Regions from separate parts of the Streptomyces sp. NPDC037013 genome, predicted to be linked through region 2. Evidence: riboswitches for the same ligand, from Rfam matches in the RefSeq annotation. Region 2 holds a riboswitch; the other holds the start of a gene.
What was found. Region 2 has a riboswitch for glycine ahead of gcvP (aminomethyl-transferring glycine dehydrogenase). Riboswitches for the same ligand answer to the same signal wherever they lie in the genome.

Region 1 (8,561 bases), on a different contig from region 2:
TCACCCGTAACCGCCCCTTCGCTTCGCACCCGACCATCCGGGAACCCCGGCGCCCGGCACGGACGTGCCCCGGCCGGGTCATGGAACCAGCTTAAGCGGCGATCCTGACACGGACTTGACGTACGACACCTCAGGTCCCGCCGTACGGGATCCGTGTCCGGCGGACCGCCGCGGCTCAGGCCGGGCGGTGGTAGAAGGGCCGCACCCGGCCCCGCAGCCAGTCGCCCACCGGGTCCTGCGCCACGTCGAGCAGGACGAGGTTCACCGGCCACGGGACCGGGACCTGGCCGAGGGCGCGGCCGAGGGCCTCCATGGGCAGGTCGCGGGCGTTGCCCTCCCAGGTGGACAGCTCGACGCCGACGAAGAGCGTCGGCTCGTCGGTCTCGACGGTCGCCAGGCAGCGGCGCGCGGTGAGGACGACGCCGGTCGCCTCGAACTCCCGGCCGGCGGCGGCCAGGAAGTCCACCGGGTCGTGCTGCCAGTCCGGCTCGTACAGGCGTACGCGCCCGCCGGTGGCGGGGCCGTCCAGCTCGGTGCGGCCGGCCCGGGCCAGCTCGGCGACGGCGGCCGGCGGCAGCGGCACGCCGACGGTGCCGTCCGGGTTGAGGGCGATGCCCAGCTGCGGCGGCAGCCCGCGCGCGAACTCCACGGCGGGGGCGACGGTGCACCCCATCCGGTCCGCCGCGCCGCCGAGCGCCTGGCGGTACTGCTGCTCGGAGCTGAAGACGGGGACGTACGCCTGGCCCTCGATCTCCAGGGTCGGCAGGTCGAGGGTGCCGCTCTCGGGGCCGCCGCCGTTCGGCAGCGGGACCCATATCGGGCTGCGGCCGAGGACCTCGACGATCCGGGCGCCCGCTGCGGCGGGGCCGCCGAGGGAGGCGGCGAGGACCTCCTCCAGTTCGTTGCCCGGCCACCCGCCGTACGGATGGGCGTGTGCCTGCGCCGGAAAGTCCATCTGTCCGTCCAACCCCTGCTCGCGACCGCTCTGCCTGCGGCTCGAACCCTAGCGCCGGGCGGCTCAGCGGTCGAAGGCGATCCCCCGCAGCACCCGCGCCGCCGCCCGGTCGAGCAGCACCGCGGAGCCGCAGCCGCGCGGCAGGTCGCCGCGCTCGGTGGCGGCGACGAGGCGGCCGACGGTCCTGCGGTGGCGCCCGAAGGCGTACCGGGAGACGCCGCGGCCGCGCTCCTGCTGGCCCCGCAGCGCCGTGTCCACGGGGACGTCGAGGAGCAGCAGGTGCAGGGCGGTGCCGCGGCGGGCGGCCTCGCGGGCGAGCCAGCGGCGCACCCAGGTCTGGGTGCCGCAGTCGTGCACGACGACGCTGGCCCCGGAGCGCAGGGTGCGGCGCAGCGCGGCGTAGTGCGCGACGCGGACCAGGGGGCGGTAGACCGCGTACGGCAGCAGGGCCGGCATGCGGCGGGCCCACCGGTCGCGGGTGTCCTGGGAGTCGATGCGGGGGCCGGTGACGGCCTGCCGCATCAGCGTGGACTTCCCGCCGCCGGGCAGCCCGGAGACGACGACGAGGTCGCCCTCGCCGAAGGTGAGGCGGTGCGGGCTGTGGCCGGCCCGCTGCCGCAGGTCGCGGACGACGGCCACGGGAAGCGGGCCACAGCTCTCCGCGGCCGGGGCGGCGGGCTGCCCGGGCAGCGCCACTCCCGTCGTCGTGGCGTAGGCACTGGTCCTGGTGCGCACCGTGATCGGCCTCCCCATAGCGGTCACGAACTGCTTCCCCGGCAAGTGTAAAGAGAAGGTAATGCGGCACAAGTGGATTCGGGGCCTCGGGATCCGTGGCCGGTCGCGGGTCCCCCAGGACAGGGTCGCGTGCAATGATGTGCCCGCCAACTCCATACCGGCCGTTTGAATCCGCGCGGGAGAGTCCCCGGTACCAGCCACGCTGTGTCCTCGGGGCGCCGAAGGAGCAAGTCCCTCCCTTGAATCTCTCAGGCCCCGTACCGCGCGGGCGAGGCACATCTGAAAAGCGGGCCGCCCCGGCGGTCCCACCCAAGGTGCAAGCCGGGCGTCTCGGATACCGAGATGCTCCCGGCGAACCTCTCAGGTTCGATGACAGATGGGGAGGATCGACCTCGCCCGTCATGCCCTGGGAGTTTTCTTCATGAGCACTGCCCCCCGTCTGACCGCCCTCGACGCCGTCCATCGGTCGCTCGGCGCGACCATGACCGATTTCGCCGGCTGGGACATGCCGCTGCGGTACGGCAGCGAGCGCGACGAGCACAACGCCGTGCGCACCAAGGCCGGCCTCTTCGACCTGTCGCACATGGGCGAGATCACGGTCACCGGAGCCGGGGCCGCCGACTTCCTCAACTTCGCGCTGGTCGGCAACATCGGCTCGGTCGGCGTCGGCCGCGCCCGCTACACGATGATCGTCGCCGAGGACGGCGGCATCCTGGACGACCTGATCGTCTACCGCCTCGGCGAGACCGAGTACATGGTGGTCGCCAACGCCTCCAACGCGCAGGTCGTGCTCGACGCGCTGACCGCCCGCGCCGACGGCTTCGACGCCGAGGTCCGCGACGACCGCGACGCGTACGCGCTGCTCGCCGTCCAGGGCCCCGAGTCCCCCGGCATCCTCAAGCGGCTCACGGACGCGGACCTGGACGGGCTGAAGTACTACGCGGGCCTGCCGGGCACCGTCGCGGGCGTGCCCGCGCTGATCGCCCGCACCGGCTACACCGGCGAGGACGGCTTCGAGCTCTTCGTCTCCCCCGGTGACGCGGAGAAGCTGTGGGGCGCGCTGATGGAGGCGGGCACGTCGGCCAGCATGGTCCCGGCCGGGCTCTCCTGCCGCGACACGCTGCGCCTGGAGGCGGGCATGCCGCTGTACGGGCACGAGCTGACCGACCGGCTCACCCCGTTCGACGCCGGGCTCGGCCGGGTCGTCAAGTTCGAGAAGACCTCGCAGTCGGAGACCTTCCTGGGGCGCGCGGCGCTCGCCGCCGCCGCCGAGCGGGCCGAGACCGCGCCGCCGCGCAAGCTCGTCGGCCTGATCGCCGAGGGCCGCCGCGTCCCGCGCGCCGGCTTCCCGGTGGTCGCGGACGGCAAGGTCATCGGCGAGGTCACCTCCGGCGCCCCGTCGCCGACGCTCGGCAAGCCGATCGCGATGGCGTACGTCGACGCGGAGCACGCGGCCCCCGGCACGCCGGGCGTCGGCGTGGACATCCGCGGCACCCACGAGCCGTACGAGGTCGTGGCCCTGCCGTTCTACAAGCGCCAGAAGTGACCCCACGCACATCTTCCCCGTTCCGCAGCACCCACCCGCGTACAGGAGAATTCAGGTCATGAGCAACCCCCAGCAGCTGCGTTACAGCAAGGAGCACGAGTGGCTGTCGGCCACCGAGGACGGTGTGGCGACGGTCGGCATCACGGAGCACGCGGCCAACGCGCTCGGTGACGTCGTCTTCGCCCAGCTTCCCGCGGTCGGTGACACGGTGACCGCGGGCGAGTCCTGCGGCGAGCTGGAGTCGACCAAGTCGGTCAGCGACCTCTACGCCCCGGTGACCGGTGAGGTCGTCGCCGCCAACCAGGACGTCGTCGACGACCCGTCGCTGGTCAACTCCGCTCCCTTCGAGGGCGGTTGGCTGTTCAAGGTCCGCATCTCGGGCGAGCCGGACGACCTGATGTCCGCCGACGAGTACACCGCTTTCACCGCCGGCTGACCCATACCGATAGGGATCGTGTGATGTCGCTTCTCAACACCCCTCTCCACGAGCTGGACCCGGAGGTCGCCGCCGCCGTCGACGCCGAGCTCCACCGCCAGCAGTCCACCCTGGAAATGATCGCCTCGGAGAACTTCGCTCCGGTCGCCGTCATGGAGGCCCAGGGGACGGTCCTCACCAACAAGTACGCCGAGGGCTACCCCGGCCGCCGCTACTACGGCGGCTGCGAGCACGTCGACGTCGCCGAGCAGATCGCGATCGACCGGATCAAGGACCTGTTCGGCGCCGAGTACGCCAACGTCCAGCCGCACTCGGGCGCCTCCGCCAACCAGGCCGCCCTCTTCGCCATCGCCCAGCCCGGCGACACGATCCTCGGTCTCGACCTGGCGCACGGCGGCCACCTCACCCACGGCATGCGCCTGAACTTCTCCGGCAAGCAGTTCAACGTGGTCGCGTACCACGTCGACGAGGCCGGCCTGGTCGACATGGCCGAGGTCGAGCGCCTCGCCAAGGAGAACAACCCGAAGGTGATCATCGCGGGCTGGTCGGCCTACCCGCGCCAGCTGGACTTCGCCGAGTTCCGCCGGATCGCCGACGAGGTCGGCGCGTACCTGTGGGTCGACATGGCGCACTTCGCCGGCCTCGTCGCCGCCGGTCTGCACCCGAACCCCGTGCCGTACGCGGACGTGGTGACCTCCACCACGCACAAGACGCTCGGCGGCCCGCGCGGTGGCGTCATCCTGGCCCGCAGCAAGGAGTTCGCGAAGAAGCTGAACTCCGCGGTCTTCCCCGGCTTCCAGGGCGGCCCCCTGGAGCACGTGATCGCCGCGAAGGCCGTCTCCTTCAAGGTCGCGGCCTCCGAGGAGTTCAAGGAGCGCCAGCAGCGCACCCTGGACGGCGCCCGCATCCTCGCCGAGCGCCTGGTCCGGGACGACGCGAAGGCCGTCGGCGTCGACGTCCTGTCCGGCGGCACGGACGTGCACCTGGTCCTCGTCGACCTGCGCAACAGCGAGCTCGACGGCCAGCAGGCCGAGGACCGCCTCCACGAGGTCGGCATCACGGTCAACCGCAACGCCGTCCCGAACGACCCGCGGCCCCCGATGGTCACCTCGGGCCTGCGGATCGGCACCCCGGCGCTGGCCACGCGCGGCTTCCAGGAGGAGGACTTCCGCGAGGTCGCCGACATCATCGCCGAGGCCCTCAAGCCGGGCTTCGACGCGGACGCCCTCAAGGCCCGCGTGACGGCGCTGGCCGACAAGCACCCGCTGTACCCCGGCCTGAAGTAAATTTCGTACCCGTTTGTCCGTACGCTTTTGTTCGTACGCACGAAACGTCGGGGCACCCCGCACACTGGACAGTGAGCGAGGTGCCCCGCACCACGTAGCCCACGTGTTCGTAGTTCCTGCACCGCCTTGTACTTCTGCACCACCCAGGCAGACAACGGCGTCTACCAACCACCATTGGAGTTTCCCGTGGCCATCTCGGTCTTCGACCTGTTCTCGATCGGCATCGGCCCGTCCAGCTCCCACACGGTCGGCCCGATGCGCGCCGCCCGCATGTTCGCGGGACGCCTGAAGAACGAGGGCCTGATGGCCCACACCGCGGCGATACGGGCCGAGCTCTACGGCTCGCTCGGCGCGACCGGCCACGGCCACGGCACCCCCAAGGCCGTCCTGCTCGGCCTGGAGGGCGAATCGCCGCGCACGGTGAACGTGGAGAGCGCCGACGACCGCGTGGACGAGATCAAGAGCAGCCGCCGCATCAACCTCCTCGGCATGCACGAGATCGACTTCGACTTCGACGAAGACCTGATCCTGCACCGCCGCAAGGCCCTGCCCTACCACGCCAACGGCATGACGATCTTCGCGTACGACCGGGACGGCGCCCTCGTCCTGGAGAAGACGTACTACTCGGTGGGCGGCGGCTTCGTCGTCGACGAGGACGCGGTGGCCGGCGAGAACCCGATCGTGCCGGACGACACCGTCCTCAAGTACCCCTTCCGCACCGGTGACGAGCTGCTCCGGCTCGCCGAGGAGACCGGCCTGTCCATCTCCGCGATGATGCTGGAGAACGAGAAGGCCTGGCGCACCGAGGAGGAGATCCGCGAGGGGCTCCTCGACATCTGGCGGGTCATGCAGGCCTGCGTCTCCCGCGGCATGTCCCGCGAGGGCATCCTGCCCGGCGGCCTCAAGGTCCGCCGCCGCGCCGCGAACTCCGCCCGCCAGCTGCGCGCCGAGGGCGACCCGCAGGCCCGCGCCATGGAGTGGATCACCCTCTACGCGATGGCCGTGAACGAGGAGAACGCCGCGGGCGGCCGCGTCGTCACCGCCCCCACCAACGGCGCCGCCGGCATCATCCCCGCCGTCCTGCACTACTACATGAACTTCGTGCCCGGCGCCGACGAGGACGGCGTGGTCCGCTTCCTCCTCGCGGCCGGCGCGATCGGCATGCTCTTCAAGGAGAACGCCTCCATCTCCGGCGCCGAGGTCGGCTGCCAGGGCGAGGTCGGCTCCGCCTGCTCGATGGCGGCGGGCGCACTCGCCGAGGTCATGGGCGGCTCCCCCTCCAAGGTCGAGAACGCCGCCGAGATCGGCATGGAGCACAACCTCGGCCTGACCTGCGACCCGGTCGGCGGCCTCGTCCAGATCCCGTGCATCGAGCGCAACGGCATGGCGGCGGTCAAGGCCGTCACCGCCGCGAAGATGGCGATGCGCGGCGACGGCTCCCACAAGGTCTCCCTCGACAAGGTCATCAAGACCATGAAGGAGACGGGCGCCGACATGAGCGTCAAGTACAAGGAGACGGCGCGGGGCGGGCTCGCGGTGAACATCATCGAGTGCTGACCGGGCGGCCCGGCCCGGGCCCGGCCCGGGGGCGTCAGCAGGTCGTGTCGGGGGCGATTCGTTTCAGGTCGATCAGGTAGGCGTCGACGGCGCGCGAGACACAGGCGTTGCTGCGGCCGTACGCGGTGTGGCCGACGCCGTCGTACGTCAGGAGCATGCCGCCGGGGAACTGCCCGGCCAGGCTCCGCGCCTCCTCGTACGGAGTCGCCGGGTCGCCCGTCGTGCCGACCACCAGGGGCGGGGGCACGTCCTTGGCCCTGACCCGGTGCGGGCGCTGACGGCCGGTGCCCGCGGGCCAGTCCTTGCAGGTCAGCTCGTCGACGACGCCGGACGTGCCGTACACGCCCGCGGCCTTCTCGGCGAGGCCGAGGGCCTTCCAGTAGGGGCCGGGGGTGTGCGGGTGCGGCACCTCCAGGCAGTTCACGGCGATGAGCGCCTCGTCGTCGTTCCCGGTGGCGCGGGGGCGCGGGCGGTGGCGGGACTCCGTGGCCGGACCGGACTTTCTGGCCGCACCGGCGCCCTCCGCCATGCGGGCGAGCTTCGTGCCGTCGCCCTCGTTGGCTGCGGTCAGCGCCGCCGACAGCTCCTCCCAGTCGTCCTCGGGGCTGTACATCGCGCCGGTGACCACGTCGAGCAGTGTCCTGGCGTCGACGTCGTACAGCTCCTCGTCGTCGACCGGCAACGGCTCGCGCGCCGTCCGCTCGTACAACCTCCCGACCAGCGCCGAGATCTCCGCCGGGGTCGCGCCGGGACAGCTGTCGCCCGCGATGTCCGCACAGAACTCGGCGTAGTCGTCGACCGCAGCGCGGAACCCCCTGCCCTGGCTCAGCGCCCGCTCCCGCCAGTCCAGGGACGGGTCCATGGCGCCGTCCAGGGCAAGGGCGCGGACGCGGTGCGGGAACTGTTCCGCGTACGAGGTGCCGAGGCTCGTCCCGTACGACCAGCCCAGATAGGTGAGTTTCCGGTCGTCGAGGGCCGCCCGCAGGATGTCCAGGTCCCGGGCGGCGTTCTCGGTGCCGACGTGCGGCAGGACGCCGCGGCTGCCCTTCGCGCACGCGGCGGCCTGCTCGTCGGCCTCGGCGAGCGCCTGTTCGCGGTCGGAGGCGGTACGCGGGGTGATCGGCTCGGGAGCGGCCCCGGCATCGTCGTCCCCGGACCCTCCATCCGCATCCGTGTCCGTCTCCGTATCCGTCTCCGCGCACTTGACCGCCGGGACGCTGCCGCCCACGCCCCGGGGGTCGAAGGAGACGATGTCGAAGCGGGCCCGCACCCGGGCCGTGAAGGACTCGGCGCCGTCCGACTTCATGTCGCTCACCCCGGAGGCGCCCGGTCCGCCCGGGTTGTAGACGAGGGAGCCGATGCGCCGGGCCGGGTCGGCGGTCGCCGCCTTCGCCACCGGCAGGACGAACGTCTTCCCGTTGCGCGGATGGGCGTAGTCCATGGGAACGGTCAGGCGCGCACAGCGCAGGTCACCGCACTTGCGCCAGGTCAGCCGCTGCCCGTAGAACCGCGCGAGCTCGGGGCGCGAGGCACCCGCGACCCGGTCGTCGCCCGCCCCGCCGCCGTCCGGGGCGGGCCCGTCCGGCGCGGTGCAGCCGCCGAGCGCGAGCGCCGTGAGGACGGCCAGGGCGAGGGGGCGCCGGCGGTCCCGGGGACGGCGGCCGGGACGGGGACGGGGCGGGACGGCGGGGTTCAACGGTGCTCCCAGGGTCGGGCCGGACCGGCTGCGGTGCCGGCGCGTGCCGAGGCGGCGGGCCTCGCCTCGCCCTGAGAGACGGGGGCGGCGCCCGCCCCGCTCCGCCGCCCACGAAAAAACCACGGTGGCGCACCTCACTCACCATCGGCGATGGTCGTACTCCCTGCCGGGGCGGGTCGGGGCTGCCGCTACCCTGACCTCCGTCAGTAGTGCACGAAGAAGGGGTGGATCCGGTGGCGGACATCGAGGAAGCGCGCAGGACGTTCGAGCAGTTCGACGCGGACGGCGACGGCTTCATCACGGCGGCCGAGTGGAAGAGCGCCATGGCCAAGATGGGCGACTTCTACCAG
Region 2 (8,561 bases):
CCGACCTCAACCGGCGCAGGGAGCTCCCGGCCGAGGTCCCCAGCGAGCCCGAGAAGCCCCCTGTGGCGGACGCCCGGGAGGAGCCCCGCATCACCGGCCGGCAGCGGCTCGTACAGGGGCTGTGGCCGCCGCGGGTGACCCGGCCCCAACTCATCGTGGCCCTGCTGTTGTTCGTGCTGGGGCTCGGTCTGGCCATCCAGGTGCGGTCCAACAACGACAGCAGCGCACTGCGCGGCGCACGCCAGGAAGATCTAGTGCGCATCCTCGATGAACTGGATGACCGTACTCAGCGTCTGGAAGAAGAGAAGCGGCGCCTCGAGGAGCAGCGGACCGGGCTGGAGAACAGCTCGGACCAGGCCGAGGAGGCCCGCAAGCAGACGGTCGAGCGGGAGAGGCAACTCGGCATCCTGGCGGGCACGGTGGCGGCCCAGGGGCCCGGCATCACGCTGACCATCGAGGACAAGAAGGGGGCGATCGAGGCGGACATGCTGCTCGACGCCATTCAGGAGCTGCGCGCCGCCGGCGCGGAGGCGATCCAGATCAATGACGTACGTGTGGTGGCCGGCACCCATCTGTCGGACGCCGGTGGCGGTGGCGTACGGGTGGACGGCCGCAAGGTCGACGAGCCGTACCTCTTCAAGGTGATCGGCAAGCCACAGGATCTCGAGCCCGCGCTGAACATCCCCGGTGGTGTGGTGCAGACTCTGGAGAAGGAGCAGGCCACGGTGACCGTGGAACGCTCGGAGAAGATCGTCGTGGACGCCTTGCGACCTGCGAAGCGGCCTGACTACGCTCGGTCGTCCTCCCAGTGAGGCGCGGACGCATGGGGGCCGCGAGGCGAGGGCATGAGGTTGCGGGGGGTCGACGCACCGTAAGTGTGGTGCGTGGTGGAAACTGTTTGGTGGACGCGGACGTTGTGAGGATGTCTGGCTCACCGATGAATGCCGGTGTGTGCAATCAGGGTTCGTCCTGCCCCACGGGCGGGTCTGTTTCGGTCAAGGGGAATCGCCCGTGAAGTTGTTTGCGAAGTTGTTCGGCAAGAGCGCACGAGAGGACAGCGGCAATCCGGCCACTGCCCGGCACCGTGCCCCGCGCCATGGAGACGGTGAGGAGCAGGGCGCGGGTCGCCCGATGTTCCGCGATCAGGTCGCTGGTCCAGGTGGTGACATTTCGGGCGGACAGGGCGCGTCGTCTGTTGACCCTGCCGGTCCCGGCCGCATAGGTTTCGGAGAACCTTCAACCTCAAGTGCGGGTGGAGGGTTTGCCTCCGACCCGTACGCAGCTCATGCCCCCGCGGGGCAGCCACGGCAGGAGGACCCGTCCATGGCCCTGGTGTGTACGAGGTGCGGGAACCGCAACGCCGAGGCGAGCCGTTTCTGCTCCAACTGCGGTGCGCCGCTGCGGGCCGGGGCCACGCCGGAGCGTGCGTCCGAGACCACCTCGACGATCTCCATCTCGGGGTTGGAGGCCTACGACGCCGAGACGACGGGACAGACCCCGTCTCCCGCGCTCTCCCCGGAGGCGCAGGCGGCCGTCGACGCCCTCCCGCTCGGCTCCGCGCTGCTCGTCGTGCGCCGCGGTCCGAACTCGGGCAGCCGTTTCCTGCTCGACGGTGAGCTGACCACCGCGGGGCGTCACCCGCAGAGTGACATCTTCCTCGACGACGTGACCGTGTCGCGTCGCCACGTGGAGTTCCGTCGCGTCCAGGACGGTTCCTTCACCGTCTCGGACGTGGGCAGCCTCAACGGCACGTACGTCAACCGCGAGCGCATCGACTCCGTGGCGCTCTCGAACGGCGACGAGGTGCAGATCGGCAAGTACCGCCTGGTCTTCTACGCGAGCCAGCGGGGCATCTGAACCACCCCCAGACGCCGTCTGGGGGGCACCCCCAGGGAAGGTCCATGCTTCAAACACCGAGGGGCGGTGCCGGCATCGGCACCGCCTCCGCGGACCGTCGGCTGATGAGCATCGGTACCGTGCTGAACGTGCTGCGTGACGAATTTCCCGAGGTCACGATCTCCAAGATCCGCTTCCTGGAGTCCGAGGGGCTCATCGAGCCGCAGCGCACTCCGTCCGGGTACCGGAAGTTCAGCCCGGAGGACGTGGAGCGGCTCGGCCACGTCCTGAGGATGCAGCGTGACCACTATCTGCCGCTGAAGGTCATCAAGGAGCACCTCGACGCGCTGGAGCGCGGTGAGCGGCCTCCCATGCCGTCTCTGGGGCGCCAGCGGGACGGCGGCGACCTCCAGGGCCGAGGCGAGGCCGAGGGGCCGACGGCGGCCCGTGTGGGCCGTGCCGAGCTGCTGGCCGCCGCGGAGATCGACGAGGTCCAGCTCAGCGAGTGGGAGGCGTACGGCCTCGTCGCACCGTTGCCGGACGGCGGGTACGACGCGGAGGCCGTCACGGTCGCCTCGCTCGTCGTCGAACTGGGCAGGTTCGGCATCGAGCCACGGCATCTGCGGGCCATGAAGGCCGCCGCCGAGCGGGAGGCCGGGCTCGTCGACCAGGTGGTCGCACCGCTGCGGCGCCATCGCAATCCGCAGACCAGGGCCCATGCGGAGGCCCGCACCAAAGAGCTGGCCGGGCTCACCGGAAGGCTCCATTCGGCGCTCGTGCAGACGGCGCTCGGGGTCAGATTGCCCTGACTCGCCCCGCACCCGGCCGGTACTCGGCGGGTGCCCGACTACCCAAACCTGCCGGCCACGTCCTAGGGTTGCTGTGTGAACGAGCTCGACGTCGTAGGTGTCCGGGTCGAAATGCCCTCCAACCAGCCGATCGTGCTCCTGCGTGAAGTGGGAGGCGACCGGTACCTCCCCATCTGGATCGGACCAGGTGAGGCGACCGCCATTGCCTTCGCCCAGCAGGGCATGGCACCCGCACGGCCGCTGACCCACGACCTGTTCAAGGACGTGCTGGAAGCGGTGGGCCAGGAGCTCTCCGAAGTGCGCATCACCGACCTGCGGGAAGGGGTCTTCTACGCCGAGCTGGTGTTCGCCAGCGGTGTCGAGGTGAGCGCGCGGCCGTCCGACGCCATAGCGCTCGCCCTGCGCACCGGGACGCCGATCTTCGGCAGTGACGGTGTCCTCGACGACGCCGGCATCGCGATCCCGGACGAGCAGGAGGACGAGGTGGAGAAGTTCCGCGAGTTCCTCGACCAGATCTCACCCGAGGACTTCGGCACCAACAGCCAGTGAGCGTTGCTTCCGAAGGGCTGCGCCGGACCATCCGGCTAGCCTTTCCCCGCGGCGAGGCACGGGAAACCACTCTCAGGGTGATTATCACTCGGCGTGCCGAGTGTGGCGATCGTTGACGAGCCCCTGGCGACTGCCTACCGTCGTGAAGGCAGGTCAAGGAGGGAGGTCGGCGTGAGAAGCAGCGGCGACGGTACGGCGGTGGGCGGTCCGTTCCCGCTCCACGGCAGCGCGGCCGGTCACTCCCCGACACGACCGACGCCGGTCCAAGGGGGCGGGGACACGAGGTCCGAACACGAGCGGATCGGCTACCGCGGTCCCACCGCGTGCGCGGCCGCCGGCATCACCTACCGCCAGCTCGACTACTGGGCCCGTACGGGGCTTGTCGAGCCCAGCGTGCGGGCTGCGGGCGGCTCCGGGACGCAGCGGCTCTACAGCTTCCGCGACGTCGTCGTCCTGAAGATCGTGAAGCGCTTCCTCGACACCGGCGTCTCCCTGCAGAACATCCGCACGACGGTCCAGCACCTGCGCGAGCGCGGCTTCCGTGACCTGGAGCGGATGACGCTGATGAGCGACGGCGCGACGGTCTACGAGTGCACATCGCCGAGCGAGGTCCACGAACTGCTCCAGGGCGGCCAAGGGGTCTTCGGGATCGCCGTGGGCGTCGTATGGCGTGACGTCGAGGCGGCCCTGTCCCAGCTGCACGGGGAGCGCATCGACACCGGGGAGACCCTCATCGGGCACAACCCCGCCGACGAGCTGGCCAGACGGCGCAACAAGGCCGTCTAGGGCTGTCCGAGGTCGCGTTGTCAGTGGCGTAGGGCAGCATCGGAGATGTGAGAAGCGCGCCGACGATCCTGCATCTGGACATGGATGCCTTCTATGCGTCCGCAGAGCAGGCCGCGAAGCCCAGTCTGCGCGGAAAAGCCGTGGTCGTGGGCGGTCTCGGGCCGCGTGGCGTGGTCGCCACCGCGTCCTACGAGGCGCGTCGTTTCGGCGTGCACTCGGCGATGCCCATGGGCCAGGCGCGCCGGCTGGCACCGAACGCCGCCTATCTCGTGCCGCGCTTCGGGCTGTACCGCGAGGTCAGCGAGCAGGTGATGGGGCTGCTGCGGGAGCTGTCCCCGCTGGTGGAGCCGCTCAGCCTGGACGAGGCCTTCGTGGACCTGGAGGCGGGTGGCGTCGCGGACGACGAGAGGTCGGCGAGGGCCGTGGGGGAGCGGCTGCGGGCGGACATCAGGGCGGTGACCGGCCTGACCGGGTCCGTGGGGCTCGCCGTCTCCAAGATGCTGGCCAAGATCGCCTCCGAGGAGGCCAAGCCGGACGGGCTGCGGCTGATAGCGCCGGGGACGGAGCGGGCACTGCTCGGTCCGATGTCGGTGCGCACGCTGCCCGGGGTGGGGCCGGCCACCGGGGACCACCTGAGGCGGGCCGGCATCCTCACGGTGGAGGAGCTCGCCGAGGCGGGCGAGGACGAGCTCGTACGGCTGCTGGGCAAGGCCCACGGCGGCTCGCTGTACGCGATGGCGCTGGCACTCGACGAGCGGCCTGTGGTGGCCGAGCGGGAGAGCAAGTCCGTCAGCGTCGAGGACACGTACGACGTGGACATCCATGACCGGGTGCGGATCAGGGGCGAGGTCGCCCGGCTCGCCGACCGGTGCGTGCAGCGGCTGCGGACGGCGGGGCACTCGGGGCGCACCATCGTGCTGAAGGTGCGGCGGTTCGACTTCTCGACGCTGACCCGTTCCGAGACGCTGCGCGGGCCCACGGACGACCCCGGGGTGGTGCGGGAGGCCGCGGCGCGGCTGCTGGAGTCCGTGGACACCACGGGCGGGGTGCGGCTGCTCGGCGTGGGCGTCTCCGGCCTCGCGGACTACACGCAGGAGGACCTCTTCGCGCAGGCGCAGGCCCAAGCGGAGGCGGAGGCGCTCGCTGAGGCGGAGGCGGCCGGCGCGGCCGGGACGACCGAGGTGGCGCCCGGGGGCGGCGCGGAGGGGGCTCAGCAAGGCCTCGGGAGCGAGGGCGGTGAGGCCGCGGGTGCCGGGTCGGCGCCGGGGGAGCGTGCGGAGGCGGGCGCCGAGGAGCCGGTGGTGCCGGCCGAGCGGCGGTGGGCGGCCGGTCTCGATGTGCGTCACGCCGAGTACGGGCACGGGTGGGTGCAGGGGAGCGGTCTCGGGCGGGTGACGGTGCGCTTCGAGACGCCGTATTCCGTGGTGCCGGGGCGGGTGCGGACGTTCCGGACGGATGACCCGGAGCTGACCCTCGCCGAGCCGCTGCCGCTGGTCGCCCCGGCCCCGGAGGATCAGCGGGCCGCTGGGGCGGAGCTGGAGGTTCTGTCGAGTGCGGCTCGTGCGGCGGGCCCGGAGACCGCGGGGTGAGGGCTGCGGCCGGGGGGCGTCCAAACCGGCGGTGACGTCGGCGGTGACACCCGTCACGCGCCGCCCGGGCGGAGACCGGCCCACGCGCCGGGAACAGAGGTCAGGGATTTTCCGTGCCCGCGATGCGGCCGAAGTTCTGGTCCGGTGGAGGCGGGGGCGCGGACGGAGGTGGTGTCGTGTCCAGGCCGTAGTGGTGGTAGAGCTGGAGCTCCTGCTCGGGGGAGAGGTGGCGGCCCACTCCGAAGTCCGGGGCGTCCCTGATCAGAGCGCGGTCGAAGGGAACGCGCAGCGTACCGTCCCCGACCAGCTCACTCGGCTCCAGCGGGACGAAGGCGTCACGGCTGAAGAGGCCGGTGCGTATGGCGGCCCACTCCGGGGCGCCGGTGGCGTCGTCGAGGTAGACCTCGTCGATCGTGCCGAGCTTCGTCCCGTTCCGGTCGAACGCCTTGCGGCCGATCAGGTTGCGCGGATCGATGTCGGTCTGCACGGGCCCTCCAGATGGTCGCGGCTTGACGAAACCGGGCGTAACTCATCTTTAATCGTTCGTAGTCACTACGAAAGAGCACTTCGGGGCAGGCGGCCACTCGAGGGATCGGTCACGGTCCTCGCTGGTAGGCTGGCGTCCGGCTGTTGACCCCGTGCGGGAGAGTCTCCGGAACACGCTTCCAGGAGGCGCCGAAGGAGCAAATCCTCCCCGGAATCTCTCAGGCACCCGTACCGCACGGACGAGGTCACTCTGGAAAGCAGGGCGGGCGTCGGGCGGGCACGTTCGGAACCCTTCCTCACCGACGGTGAAAGCAGATCTGTCGACAGACGGGACTGTGAAGCTCTCAGGTTGAGATGACAGAGGGGGAGGCCGTCCGGGTACCCGCGCCGTGGTACCCCTCGCAGGTCGTGCAGACCAGGAGGCCTCCGCAATGACTGCCACCAATCGCATCCCGCTCTCCGAGCTCGAGCAGGGCATCCCCTTCGAGCAGCGGCACATCGGGCCCGATGCGGAAGCGCGGGCCAAGATGCTCGCCCAGGTCGGATACGGCTCGCTCGACGAGCTCACGGCCGCCGCGGTGCCGGATGTGATCAAGAACGCCGAGGCGCTGAACCTGCCCGGCGCCCGTTCCGAGGCCGAGGTCCTCGCCGAGCTGCGCTCCCTCGCGGACCGCAACCAGGTGCTCGACTCGATGATCGGGCTCGGCTACTACGGGACCTTCACGCCCCCGGTGATCCTGCGGAACGTGATGGAGAACCCCGCCTGGTACACCGCCTACACCCCGTACCAGCCCGAGATCTCGCAGGGCCGCCTCGAGGCGCTGCTGAACTTCCAGACCATGGTCGCCGAGCTGACCGGACTGCCCACCTCCGGGGCCTCGCTCCTCGACGAGGGCACCGCCGCCGCCGAGGCCATGGCCCTGTCGCGGCGCATGGGCAAGGTCAAGAACGGCGTCTTCGTCGTCGACGCGGACGCCCTCCCGCAGACCATCGCCGTCATCCAGACCCGTGCCGAGCCGACCGGGGTCGAGGTCGTCGTCGCCGACCTGGCCGAGGGCATCCCGGCCGAGGTCGCCGAGCGCGGTGTCGTGGGCGTACTGGTGCAGTACCCGGGCGCCTCCGGCGTCGTACGCGACATCAAGCCGCTCATCGACCAGGCGCACGAGATCGGCGCCGTCGTCACCGTCGCCGCCGACCTGCTCGCCCTGACGCTGCTCACCTCGCCCGGCGAGCTTGGCGCCGACATCGCGGTCGGCACGACGCAGCGCTTCGGCGTGCCGATGGGCTTCGGCGGCCCGCACGCCGGCTACATGGCAGTGCGCGAGCAGTTCGCGCGCAGCCTGCCGGGACGCCTCGTCGGCGTCTCCGTCGACGCCGACGGGAACAAGGCCTACCGGCTCGCGCTGCAGACCCGTGAGCAGCACATCCGCCGCGAGAAGGCCACCAGCAACATCTGTACCGCGCAGGTGCTGCTCGCGGTCATGGCCGGAATGTACGCCGTCTACCACGGCCCCGACGGCCTGAAGTCCATCGCGCGGCGTACCCACCGGTACGCGACGCTGCTCGCCGCCGGGCTCGCCGCCGGCGGTGTCGAGGTCGTCCACGGCGCGTACTTCGACACGCTGACCCTGCGGGTGCCCGGCAAGGCCGAGGAGCTCGTCTCCGCCACCCGCGAAGCCGGCGTGAACATCCACAAGTTGGACGCCGACCACGTCTCCCTCTCCTGCGACGAGACCACCACGCGCGCGCAGCTGGCCGCCGTCTGGGGCGCGTTCGGGGTCGACGCCGATGTCGACGCGCTCGACGCCACCGTCGCGGACACGCTGCCCGAGGCCCTCCTGCGCGGGGACGACTACCTCACGCACCCGGTCTTCCACCAGAACCGTTCCGAGACGGCGATGCTCCGCTACCTGCGCAGGCTCGCCGACCGCGACTACGCGCTCGACCGCGGCATGATCCCGCTGGGCTCCTGCACCATGAAGCTCAACGCGACCACCGAGATGGAGCCGGTCACCTGGCCCGAGTTCGGGCAGCTGCACCCCTTCGCCCCCGCCCAGCAGGCGCAGGGCTACCTCACGCTCATCCGTGAGCTGGAGGAGCGGCTCGCCGAGGTCACCGGGTACGACAAGGTCTCGCTGCAGCCCAACGCCGGGTCGCAGGGCGAGCTCGCCGGTCTCCTCGCCGTCCGCGGCTACCACCGGGCCAACGGCGACGAGCAGCGCACGGTCTGCCTCATCCCGTCGTCCGCGCACGGCACGAACGCCGCGAGCGCCGTCATGGCGGGCATGAAGGTCGTCGTGGTGAAGACCGCCGACGACGGCGAGATCGACGTCGAGGACCTCCGCGCCAAGATCGAGAAGCACCGCGACGAGCTGTCGGTGCTGATGATCACGTACCCCTCGACGCACGGCGTCTTCGAGGAGCACGTGGCCGACATCTGCGCCGAGGTGCACGAGGCCGGCGGCCAGGTGTACGTCGACGGGGCCAACCTCAACGCCCTGGTGGG

Region 1: another riboswitch for glycine. It lies ahead of gcvT (glycine cleavage system aminomethyltransferase GcvT); the one in region 2 lies ahead of gcvP (aminomethyl-transferring glycine dehydrogenase).

The regions. Positions count from the first base shown of each region.
Region 1 is NZ_JBVJRV010000010.1:38,954-47,514, reverse strand. It holds gene ACZ7DY_RS32950 (enhanced serine sensitivity protein SseB C-terminal domain-containing protein) at 1-4, opposite strand, end outside; gene ACZ7DY_RS32945 (enhanced serine sensitivity protein SseB) at 176-955, opposite strand; gene ACZ7DY_RS32940 (AAA family ATPase) at 1,019-1,708, opposite strand; glycine riboswitch at 1,857-1,963, shown strand; glycine riboswitch at 1,964-2,076, shown strand; gene gcvT (glycine cleavage system aminomethyltransferase GcvT) at 2,112-3,236, shown strand; gene gcvH (glycine cleavage system protein GcvH) at 3,295-3,672, shown strand; gene glyA (serine hydroxymethyltransferase) at 3,696-4,958, shown strand; gene ACZ7DY_RS32920 (L-serine ammonia-lyase) at 5,145-6,515, shown strand; gene ACZ7DY_RS32915 (alpha/beta hydrolase) at 6,550-8,211, opposite strand; gene ACZ7DY_RS32910 (EF-hand domain-containing protein) at 8,445-8,561, shown strand, end outside.
Region 2 is NZ_JBVJRV010000004.1:4,733-13,293, forward strand. It holds gene ACZ7DY_RS14525 (DUF881 domain-containing protein) at 1-812, shown strand, start outside; gene ACZ7DY_RS14530 (FHA domain-containing protein) at 895-1,857, shown strand; gene ftsR (transcriptional regulator FtsR) at 1,902-2,645, shown strand; gene ACZ7DY_RS14540 (bifunctional nuclease family protein) at 2,721-3,194, shown strand; gene ACZ7DY_RS14545 (MerR family transcriptional regulator) at 3,366-3,980, shown strand; gene ACZ7DY_RS14550 (DNA polymerase IV) at 4,028-5,569, shown strand; gene ACZ7DY_RS14555 (PRC-barrel domain-containing protein) at 5,670-6,056, opposite strand; glycine riboswitch at 6,201-6,299, shown strand; gene gcvP (aminomethyl-transferring glycine dehydrogenase) at 6,487-8,561, shown strand, end outside.